3 regions of the Streptomyces sp. NPDC050439 genome follow, and region 3 is predicted to be linked to each of the others. Evidence: riboswitches for the same ligand, from Rfam matches in the RefSeq annotation. Region 3 holds a riboswitch; each other region holds the start of a gene.

Region 1 (3,267 bases), on a different contig from region 3:
CTTCGGGGCGTGGATCATCTTGCCGTCGCCGATGTAGATCCCGACGTGGCTGATGTCGTCGTAGAAGAACACCAGGTCGCCGGGCTTGGCGTCGGCCGTCTTCACGGTCGTGCCGACCTTCACCTGGTCCCACGTCGTACGCGGCAGAGAGATCCCCGCGGCCTTCCACGCGTCCTGGGTGAGCCCGGAGCAGTCGTAGGAGTCGGGCCCGGTCGCGCCCCACACATACGGCTTGCCGATCTGCGCCTCGGCGAAGTTGATCACCTTCGCGGCCTTCGTCGCGTAACCACTGTCCGTGCCGCCGGAGCCGGAGCCGGAACCCGTGCCGGTGTCGGAACCCGAGCCCGTACCCGACCCCGTGCCCGAGTCCGGGGTCTCCTTCTCGCGCTCCTTGGCCGCGGCCTCTTCCGCCGCCTTGCGCTTGGCCTCCGCCTCGGCCTCCTGCTTGCGCGCCAGCTCGGCGGCCTTGCGCTTGGCCTCTTCTTCCTTCTTCTTCTCGATCGCCGCGAGCCGCGCCTTCTCCTCGGCCGTCAGCTCCGAGAGCAGCGTGCGCGCCTTGCCCAGCTTCTTCTGGACGGTCTGCTTGCTCGTCCGCAGATCGTTCCGCGAGTCGCTCAGCGTCTCCAGGCTCTTGGCGGCCTTCGTGCGCTGCTTCGTGGCCGAGGCCTGCTGCGTCTGGTAGTCGTCGACCGCCTTCTTCTGGCGTGCGGTCAGCCGGTCCGACAGGTGGTTCTGGTCGAAGTACCCCTGCGGGTCGTCGGCGAGCATCATCGTGGCGGTCTCGGAGACGCCGCCGGTGCGGTACTGGGCCGCGGCGAACGTGCCCAGCTGCCGGCGGGCCTCGTTCAGCTTGTCGGCGCGCTCGGCCACGTCGTCGAGAAGGGTGTCGACCTTCTTGCGCTGCTTGTCGGTGCGCTCCTTGACCGAGTTGTACTTCTGGGTGGCCACGCCCGCCTGGTGGTAGAGGTCGTCGACCTTCTTCTGCACCTCTTCGAGGCTGGGCTTCCGGGGCGCTGACGGTGCCGCTTGCGCGCTCTGTGACAGGAGGGCCACGGAGGTGAGGGCTGCCGTCGTGATGCCGAGGGCCGGAGCGGTGCGCAGACCGGTGATGCGGGCCCGCGGCTTGCGGTGCGACGCCAAGGGAGGCGACTCCTTCCGTAGACCGCCTACCGGGTTAGCTGTCGGGTTCGGGCGGGTGGTTCCGGAAGGTTGCCCTACAGTCCCGTACTGCGTACGGGACCGATTCACCCCAAGTTCTTGGTGGGTCCCCGGCTCCGAGGAGATCGAACTCGGCGGAGGCCACCCGTTACCGGCGGGGTTCGCCGGTGGGAGTACGAGCAGCCCGCGGAGCACGGTAGCCAACTCGTGTGGTCCGTGTGAAGGTTGATGTTCGATATGCCCGATACATTTTCGTTACTTTACGAAGCCCTTGACGCGGACACGCAGCGCAGTCGCGGAACGTGACGATCCGCGGGCGGGCCGTGTGCGGGTGGACGTGGCCGGAACCCGGGGCGGGTTGTCAGTGGGGCCGCCTAGACTCGGGAGGCGATGAGCAGCCTCTTTGATGACAGCTTCCTGGCGGACCTCAAGCCCTCGCGGGCTTCCGAGGAGGAGCCCCCGCCGCCGCCCGAGGACAGTGCCCCGGAATCCGTTCCGGACGATCTGTTCGACGGGAAGTTCGACGCGCCCGTACCCCGGGACGCGCACTACCGCGGCGGCGCCCCGCGCCCCGTGATCGACCCGGCGGCCCTGCTCGACGGGCTGAACGAGAACCAGCGCGCGGCCGTCGTGCACGCGGACTCACCGCTGCTCATCGTCGCGGGCGCGGGCTCCGGCAAGACCCGGGTCCTGACGCACCGCATCGCGTATCTCCTGGCCGAGCGGCACGTGCACCCGGGACAGATCCTGGCGATCACGTTCACGAACAAGGCCGCGGGCGAGATGAAGGAGCGCGTCGAGCAGCTCGTCGGACCGCGGGCGAACGCGATGTGGGTGTCGACCTTCCACAGCGCCTGCGTCCGCATCCTGCGCCGCGAGTCGAAGAAGCTGGGCTTCACCTCCTCCTTCTCGATCTACGACGCCGCCGACTCCAAGCGGCTGATGGCGCTGGTCTGCCGTGACCTGGACATCGACCCGAAGAAGTTCCCGCCGAAGTCCTTCAGCGCCAAGATCTCGAACCTGAAGAACGAGCTGATCGACGAGGAGACCTTCGCGGGACAGGCCGCCGACGGCTTCGAGAAGGCGCTCGCCCAGGCGTACGCGATGTACCAGTCGCGGCTGCGCGAGGCGAACGCCCTCGACTTCGACGACCTGATCATGACGACGGTCCACATGTTCCGCGCGTTCCCGGACGTCGCCGAGCACTACCGCCGCCGCTTCCGCCACGTCATGGTCGACGAGTACCAGGACACCAACCACGCGCAGTACGCCCTGGTGCGCGAGCTGGTGGGCCCCTCCGGAGGCGAGGGCGACGACCCGGCCGAGCTGTGTGTCGTGGGTGACGCCGACCAGTCGATCTACGCCTTCCGCGGCGCGACGATCCGCAACATCCTCCAGTTCGAGGAGGACTACCCCGACGCGACCACGATCCTCCTGGAGCAGAACTACCGCTCCACGCAGACGATCCTGACCGCGGCCAACGCAGTCATCGAGCGCAACGAAAGCCGCCGCCCCAAGAACCTGTGGACCAACGCGGGCGCGGGCGCCGGCATCACCGGCTATGTCGCCGACACCGAGCACGACGAGGCGCAGTTCGTCGCCGACGAGATCGACCGGCTCACCGACGCGGGCGACGCGAAGGCGGGCGACGTCGCGATCTTCTACCGGACGAACGCGCAGTCGCGTGTCTTCGAAGAGATCTTCATCCGCGTCGGCCTGCCCTACAAGGTCGTCGGCGGCGTCCGCTTCTACGAGCGCAAGGAGGTCCGGGACGTCCTCGCGTATCTGCGCGTGCTCGCCAACCCGGAGGACTCCGTCCCACTGCGGCGCATTCTGAACGTGCCCAAGAGGGGTATCGGTGACCGCGCGGAGGCGATGATCGACGCGCTCTCGCAGCGCGAGAAGATCTCCTTCCCGCAGGCCCTGAAGCGCGTCGATGAGGCGTACGGAATGGCGGCCCGCTCGGCGAACGCCGTCAAGCGTTTCAACGTCCTGATGGAGGAGCTGCGGACCATCGTCGAGTCCGGCGCGGGGCCCGCCGTGGTCCTGGAGGCCGTGCTCGAACGGACCGGGTATCTGGCCGAGTTGCAGGCCTCGACCGACCCGCAG
Region 2 (3,267 bases), on a different contig from region 3:
AACCAACACCTCGGCTACGGCCATGGCATTCATTACTGTCTCGGCGCACCGCTGGCCAGACTCGAAGGGCAGGCCGCCCTCGCGACCCTCCTGCGGCGCCTCCCTGACCTGCGCCTGGCGGTGGAACCTGGTGATTTGAGATGGCGCGGCGGGCTGATCATGCGGGGACTGCGCACGCTTCCCGTGGAGTTCACACCCGCACAGCAGAGCAAATAATCGACCCCTGGAACGACGTTTAGCTGACGGACCGTCAAGACTGTGACTTTCACGTGATCTCCGCTGCATCGACTTGTGACAAGCGTTCGACTGCCGCTACGTTCACCGACGACTCGGCATCCCGTGCCGCAGTCGTCGCTCCAGTCACGCGAAAGGCAACCGCATGCTCTCCGGCAATGGTCGTCACCGACGCCCCCGCCAGGCCCCGGCCCTGATCGTCGCGGCAGGAGTGGCGGGATCGGCCATCGCGATCCCGCTGCTCGGCGCCACCAGCGCGAGCGCGGCGGACACCGCCACGTGGGACAAGGTCGCGGAGTGCGAGAGCGGCGGATCCTGGAGCTCGGACGCGGGCAACGGCTACTACGGCGGGCTCCAGCTCTCGCAGGAGACCTGGGAGGAGTACGGCGGCCTCGACTTCGCGCCGAGCGCCGACCAGGCGAGCCGTTCCCAGCAGATCTCCGTGGCCGAGAAGATTCTCGACGACCAGGGGCCCGACCACTGGCCGAGCTGCGCGCCGGTCGCCGGTCTCACCGAGGGCGGCGCCGCCGCCGACGTCGACCCGGGCGCCCCGATCACGACCATCCCTTCTGACGAGCCGTCGGAATCGACCGGTTCGGACGACGAGTCGTCGAAGCCGGGCGGGTCGGATGAGACGGACGCGTCGCCGAGCGAGTCGGCCGACCCCTCGGACGACGCCGAGCCGTCCGGGAAGCCGGACGCCGACGACGCGTCACGAGACAAGAATCACGACGAGTCGGGCAAGTCGGATGACTCGGACGAGTCGGCCGAGGCCGGTGACTCGACCAAGTCCGGTGACCCGGACAAGTCCGGGCGCGAAGAGGCCACTTCGCCCGCCCCCACCCCCTCCACCGGCGAGGGCGAAGGCCGCCACCGCGGCGGCAGCGCCGACGACGAGGCGTCCGAAGGCTCAGCCCGCGAGGGTTCGGGCCGGCACGCCTCACGCGGCGACGAGCGCGAGCACGACGTCACCGACGGGACGTACACGGTCCGTTCCGGGGACAGCCTCTCGGTCATCGCCGACGACCTGGAGGTGCAGGGCGGGTGGACCGAGCTGTACGCCGAGAACGAGAAGTCGGTCGGCACCGACCCCGACCTCATCCTTCCCGGTCAGAGCCTCGATTTGGGCGAAAAGTAGGGGTAGTTGGCGAGTCGCTTTGCGCTTGATGTCCCAATTGGCGCAAGTGAGACATGGGTCTCAGAAGCCCTGATCGTCTTTGAAATTCGGGCGATCGCATGTCTACGGTCGTGACCGCTCGCCACAGCGGGCCCCGCCGGTCGGTACGCCGAGTCCTGCCAACGGCCGTTCGGGAACAGTCGTCGCGTAAGCGCCGTAGGCAGGAGCGGGGGACCCAAGGTTTCCGCCGGGCCCGGCCGTTGAACGGCCTCGCGAGAGCGAGGCGGGGAGACGGACGGGAACGGCTAGGGGTTAAGTCGCACTCAGGAAGTGCGGCCGGGCAACTTCATCGGCCCGAACCCGACAGCTCACCTCGCAGGCGTCGGTGAGGGGATCACTCATGCTGTTTTCCAGCAAGGGCAAGCACCGCCGCCCGTCCAAGGCCACCCGTGTCGCCACGCTCGCCGGCGTCACCGGTGTCGCGGTCGCAGCCCCGCTGATGGCGGCCGGCCAGGCCTCCGCCGCCACGAACTCCGAGTGGGACGCCGTCGCCCAGTGCGAGTCGGGCGGCAACTGGTCCATCAACACCGGCAACGGCTACACGGGCGGCCTGCAGTTCTCGTCGTCCACCTGGGCGGCGTACGGCGGCACGAAGTACGCGCCCACCGCCGACAAGGCCTCCAAGGCCCAGCAGATCGAGATCGGCGAGAAGGTCCTCGCGGGTCAGGGCAAGGGTGCCTGGCCGAGCTGCGGTGTCGGCCTCTCGGGCGCCTCCAACGAGGGTGGCGGTGCGCAGGAGAGCGCCCCGCAGCAGACCCAGGAGCAGCCCAAGAGCCAGCCCACGCCGCAGACCGAGCAGCCGCAGCAGGCCGCTCCGAAGGCGGAGGCCGCGCCGAAGGCCGAGTCCAAGAAGACCGTCGAGACCCCGACCGGCAAGACGGTCAAGAAGGGTGACGGCGAGTACAAGGTCAAGAAGGGTGACACCCTCTCCAAGATCGCCAAGGCGGAGGACGTCAAGGGCGGCTGGCACAAGGTGTACAAGCTCAACGGCGACATCATCGAGAACGCCGACATGATCTTCCCCGGTCAGCAGCTCCACCTGAGCTAAGCGGTAGCTGCCGTCCCCACCCCGTCCCCTCGGGTCCACCCCGCCCCGGTGCGCGTATCCCCCGTACGCACCGGGGCGGGGTATGTTTGTTCCGTTCGGAAACTTTTTGCTCTCGGTTTGTCCACAGGACGGTCGCTCGGCTGGCTCTTGTCCGGGAGCCGGTTAGGCTCGTGTCCGCGAGGCCAACGCCTCGCGTACCCGCGTCACATCCCAGAAGGAGATGCTCGTGCCGTCCATCGACGTCGTCGTAGCCCGGGAAATCCTGGACTCCCGAGGCAACCCCACGGTCGAGGTCGAGGTCGGCCTCGACGACGGCAGCACGGGTCGTGCCGCCGTTCCGTCCGGTGCGTCCACCGGTGCTTTCGAGGCCATCGAACTCCGTGACGGTGACCCCAACCGTTACATGGGCAAGGGCGTGGAGAAGGCCGTCCTCGCCGTCATCGAGCAGATCGGCCCGGAGCTCGTCGGGTACGACGCGACCGAGCAGCGCCTGATCGACCAGGCGATGTTCGACCTCGACGCCACCGACAACAAGGGCTCGCTCGGCGCCAACGCCATCCTCGGCGTCTCGCTCGCCGTCGCGCACGCCGCGTCGGAGGCCTCCGACCTCCCGCTCTTCCGCTACCTCGGCGGCCCGAACGCGCACCTGCTGCCCGTTCCGATGATGAACATCCTGAACGGCGGGTCGCACGCCGACTCGAACGTCGACATCCAGGAGTTCATGATCGCGCCGATCGGCGCCGAGTCGTTCTCCGAGGCCCTGCGCTGGGGCACCGAGGTCTACCACACGCTGAAGAAGGTCCTGAAG
Region 3 (3,267 bases):
ACCGCAGATGGAACGGTCTGATAGCCCGCCGCACGAGACGGGTGGAGACGTCCGCCGTGCTCGTCGACACTCAGGGGCGGCAACGCCGTGCGCAGCTGCACCTGACGACGGTCGGCCATTCCGCCGGCCGAGCCCGGCACGTCTGGGCCGTCGTCACACATCAGAGCCTGGCCCACGAGGCCCACCCCTCGCTCACCGCGGCGCAGATTCGCATCCTCTCCCTCCTTGCGGAAGGCAGCAGCAACAGTGACATCGCCACCTCGCTGCGGCTGTCCCGGCAGACGGTCGACTACCACCTGAGCCGCCTGCGGCAACTCCTGGACGCCACCACCCGCCCCGCCCTGGTCGCCCGGGCCTACGTCCTGGGCATCCTCGCCCCACGCGCCTGGCCCCCGCGATCGGCGACGGCGGCCCATCCGCTCAGTTCCGTCTGACGGACGGAATCCGGGCACGGAGTCAACGCCTGGAAATAGCCCTGCGTCTGACGTGAACGAATCTATTCGGACCGTCAGTGGTGGCTGCAAACATGGAAGGTCGGAGGGGGAGTCCGTCGGGAAAGGGAGCCGCTCATGCCGATTGTCAGGCTCTTTTCACTCCAGGGCGGTCGGCAGTGACGCGGCGGATGCCCGCGCGGCGGCGCCGGCGGCGCCCGACCAAAAGGCAGCAGCGGCAACAAGCGCGACTCGTGGCGCTCCTTGCCGGTGCTGCCGTGGCCCTCGTACTCGTCACCTCATTGGTCAATTGGCTGATGGACCACTGGTGGTTACTGATCGGGTCAAGTGTCGCGGCCGCGGTCGCGAGCCTTGGAATCTTGCATCAGCGACGCCAACGGGCCCTGTGGGCGGACGTCCGGCGCCGTCAACTGCGCTATGCGATGTCGCAATTGGACTCACTGCATCACCGCGACTTCGAGTACGCGGTGCGGGACTTGATGCGCCGCGACGGCTGTACGGATGCCCGGCAGACGGGTGGCACGGGTGACAACGGGGCTGACGTGCTGGCCACCGACCCGATGGGCCGCAAGTGGGTCATCCAGTGCAAGCACCGCGGGAACGGAGCGCAGGGTTCGCCGGTCGGCACGCCCGACCTGCAGCGCGTCAACGGGACAGCCCGCCAGCTGCACGGCGCGGACATCGTCCTGGTGGTGACCAACGGACGCTTTTCCCAGCGGTGCGCCCCCCTGGCCCGACAGCTGCACATGCACCTGGTCGACCGCGCCACGCTCGCCAACTGGGCGGCGGGATCACGGCCGTTGTGGGAATTGCTGCCCAATATCCCGCCCCCGCCTCGCTTTATGCCTACGAACTGAGAGCCCATATCAGGCTCGCCGGAAGGCATCACCACCGGGTCCCACCCAAAAAAGATGCCCGTTTTGACATGAAAAATAGGGATCGCATTATGTCCGCTTTTGCGAATAAGGCCACGTCTGCACCCACTTGGCGTCGCAGCGCAGTGGAATGAGTCACACCCGCAGATCGGGGCCGCAAGAGCCGCCCAGCGCATTTTCGCTTCCCCCAAACAAAGTTGAGGCTAATTGATCAATGGGGGCGCGGGCCGCGGACTCCGAGAATGACCCTCGCGCATTCTCCGAGAGAATTCCGGCCTTGTTCTGTCCGGGCAATCTCGCCTAACGTCACCGTCAATCCGGATGGAACGCCGAATCCTGCCGCTGTCCGGAAACCCTTCCCGTACTCACTCACTTACGCACGGCAGGAGCGGGGGACCCAGGTAAGCCGCCGATCCGGATTCCGGAACGGCTAGGGGTGAAGTCGCATTCACAGTGCGACCGGACATCTCCCGTCCGAACCCGACAGCTCACCTCGTAGGCGACGGAGAGGAAATTCGTCATGCCTGCAAAGGGTAAGCACCGCCGCCCCAAGTCCAGCTCGCTCAGCCGGGGCATCGCCGCGGCAGGTACGGGCGGCGCCGTGCTCGTCCTCCCGGTGATCGGCGCGACCGCCGCCAGTGCGGCGCAGCCCGCGGCGGCCGCCAAGCCCGCCGCCGCCCCCAAGACCTATGTCGTCGCCGCGGGCGACTCTCTCGCCAAGATCGCCCGGGAGCACTCCGTCGGCGGCGGCTGGAAGAAGCTGTACGAGGACAACCGCAGCGTTCTGGGTGCCGACCCGAAGCTGATACACCCCGGCCTCAAGATCACCATTGGGCAGAAGGCTCCGGCGGACGACGCGGCCGCCCGCAAGGCCTCCGACGAGCGGGCGGACCGTTCCGAGCGCACGAACGCCGCCAAGCCCGCCGTCGCCCCGGCGAAGAAGACGTACGCCGACAACCTCGACGGCTGGATCAAGGAGTCGCTCGACGTCATGGCGCAGCACGGCATCCCCGGCACTTACGAGGGCATCCACCGCAACGTCATGCGCGAGTCCTCCGGCAACCCGCTGGCCATCAACAACTGGGACGTCAACGCCGTCGCGGGAACCCCGTCCAAGGGACTCCTGCAGGTCATCGCCCCGACCTTCGACGCCTACCACGTGGTCGGCACCTCGCTGGACAGCTATGACCCGGTCGCCAACATCACCGCCGCCTGCAACTACGCGGCCGACCGCTACGGCTCGATCGACAACGTGAACGGCCCCTACTAGGGGATCCCGGTCTCTCGGGCCCTGGGCCCCGGCACGCCGTACGTGCCGGGGCCCAGGGCTGTCGGAACCTCCCGCAGGGGAGCCTCGAATTGGCATGCACCCGTCTATTCACGGACGGGGGCATGCCAATAAGGTGAGCGACCTTCGCGTTCTGGGGGGTCTCATGAACGGTCTCCGTGGTCTTCGTGCTCTCCGTGATGCCCGTGATCTCCGTGCGGTCATCGTCTGCCTTGTCGTCGCGTGTACCGCGGCCGTGTCGCCTGTCGCGCTCGTATCCCCGGCCGCGGCGGTGCCGCCTGCCGAAGCCCACGCGCCGAGCGTGACGCCGAGCTGGTCGGCGCTGCCGGTACCCGCGGCCGCACCGCCCGTGACCGTGTCCGATCTCGCCGCCCGCGGGCCGGGCGATGCCTGGGCGACCGGGTACGAGCACACCACCGACTGGGTGCGGCCGATGCTGTACCGCTGGGACGGCGCGGCGTGGAGCCGGGACAGCAGCTTCCCGGGCGCCGAGGCATCGGGCTGGCTCGGCAAGGTGCAGTTCGTCGGCAAGGAAACGTGGATCTTGCACAACCGCGACGGAGCGGGCGAGATCCTGCGCCGGTCGGCGGGAGGACCGGGAGGGCCGGAAGGGTGGAGCACGGTCCCCCTGCCACAGACCTTGTGGACCTAC

The links. A riboswitch is a leader RNA that binds a small molecule or an ion and turns the genes downstream of it on or off. The one in region 3 is predicted to bind cyclic di-AMP.
Region 1: another riboswitch for cyclic di-AMP. It lies ahead of AB0I66_RS17665 (C40 family peptidase); the one in region 3 lies ahead of AB0I66_RS01800 (LysM peptidoglycan-binding domain-containing protein).
Region 2: another riboswitch for cyclic di-AMP. It lies ahead of AB0I66_RS33135 (transglycosylase family protein); the one in region 3 lies ahead of AB0I66_RS01800 (LysM peptidoglycan-binding domain-containing protein).

What each region holds. Positions count from the first base shown of each region.
Region 1 covers NZ_JBFAJT010000004.1:69,348-72,614, forward strand. Annotated here, with positions in the region: gene AB0I66_RS17665 (C40 family peptidase) at 1-1,140, opposite strand, end outside; cyclic di-AMP (ydaO/yuaA leader) riboswitch at 1,148-1,305, opposite strand; gene pcrA (DNA helicase PcrA) at 1,549-3,267, shown strand, end outside.
Region 2 covers NZ_JBFAJT010000009.1:135,447-138,713, reverse strand. Annotated here, with positions in the region: gene AB0I66_RS33145 (cytochrome P450) at 1-216, shown strand, start outside; gene AB0I66_RS33140 (transglycosylase family protein) at 380-1,372, shown strand; cyclic di-AMP (ydaO/yuaA leader) riboswitch at 1,554-1,748, shown strand; gene AB0I66_RS33135 (transglycosylase family protein) at 1,752-2,459, shown strand; gene eno (phosphopyruvate hydratase) at 2,686-3,267, shown strand, end outside.
Region 3 covers NZ_JBFAJT010000001.1:380,080-383,346, forward strand. Annotated here, with positions in the region: gene AB0I66_RS01790 (PAS domain S-box protein) at 1-434, shown strand, start outside; gene AB0I66_RS01795 (restriction endonuclease) at 623-1,309, shown strand; cyclic di-AMP (ydaO/yuaA leader) riboswitch at 1,688-1,844, shown strand; gene AB0I66_RS01800 (LysM peptidoglycan-binding domain-containing protein) at 1,848-2,597, shown strand; gene AB0I66_RS01805 (hypothetical protein) at 2,761-3,267, shown strand, end outside.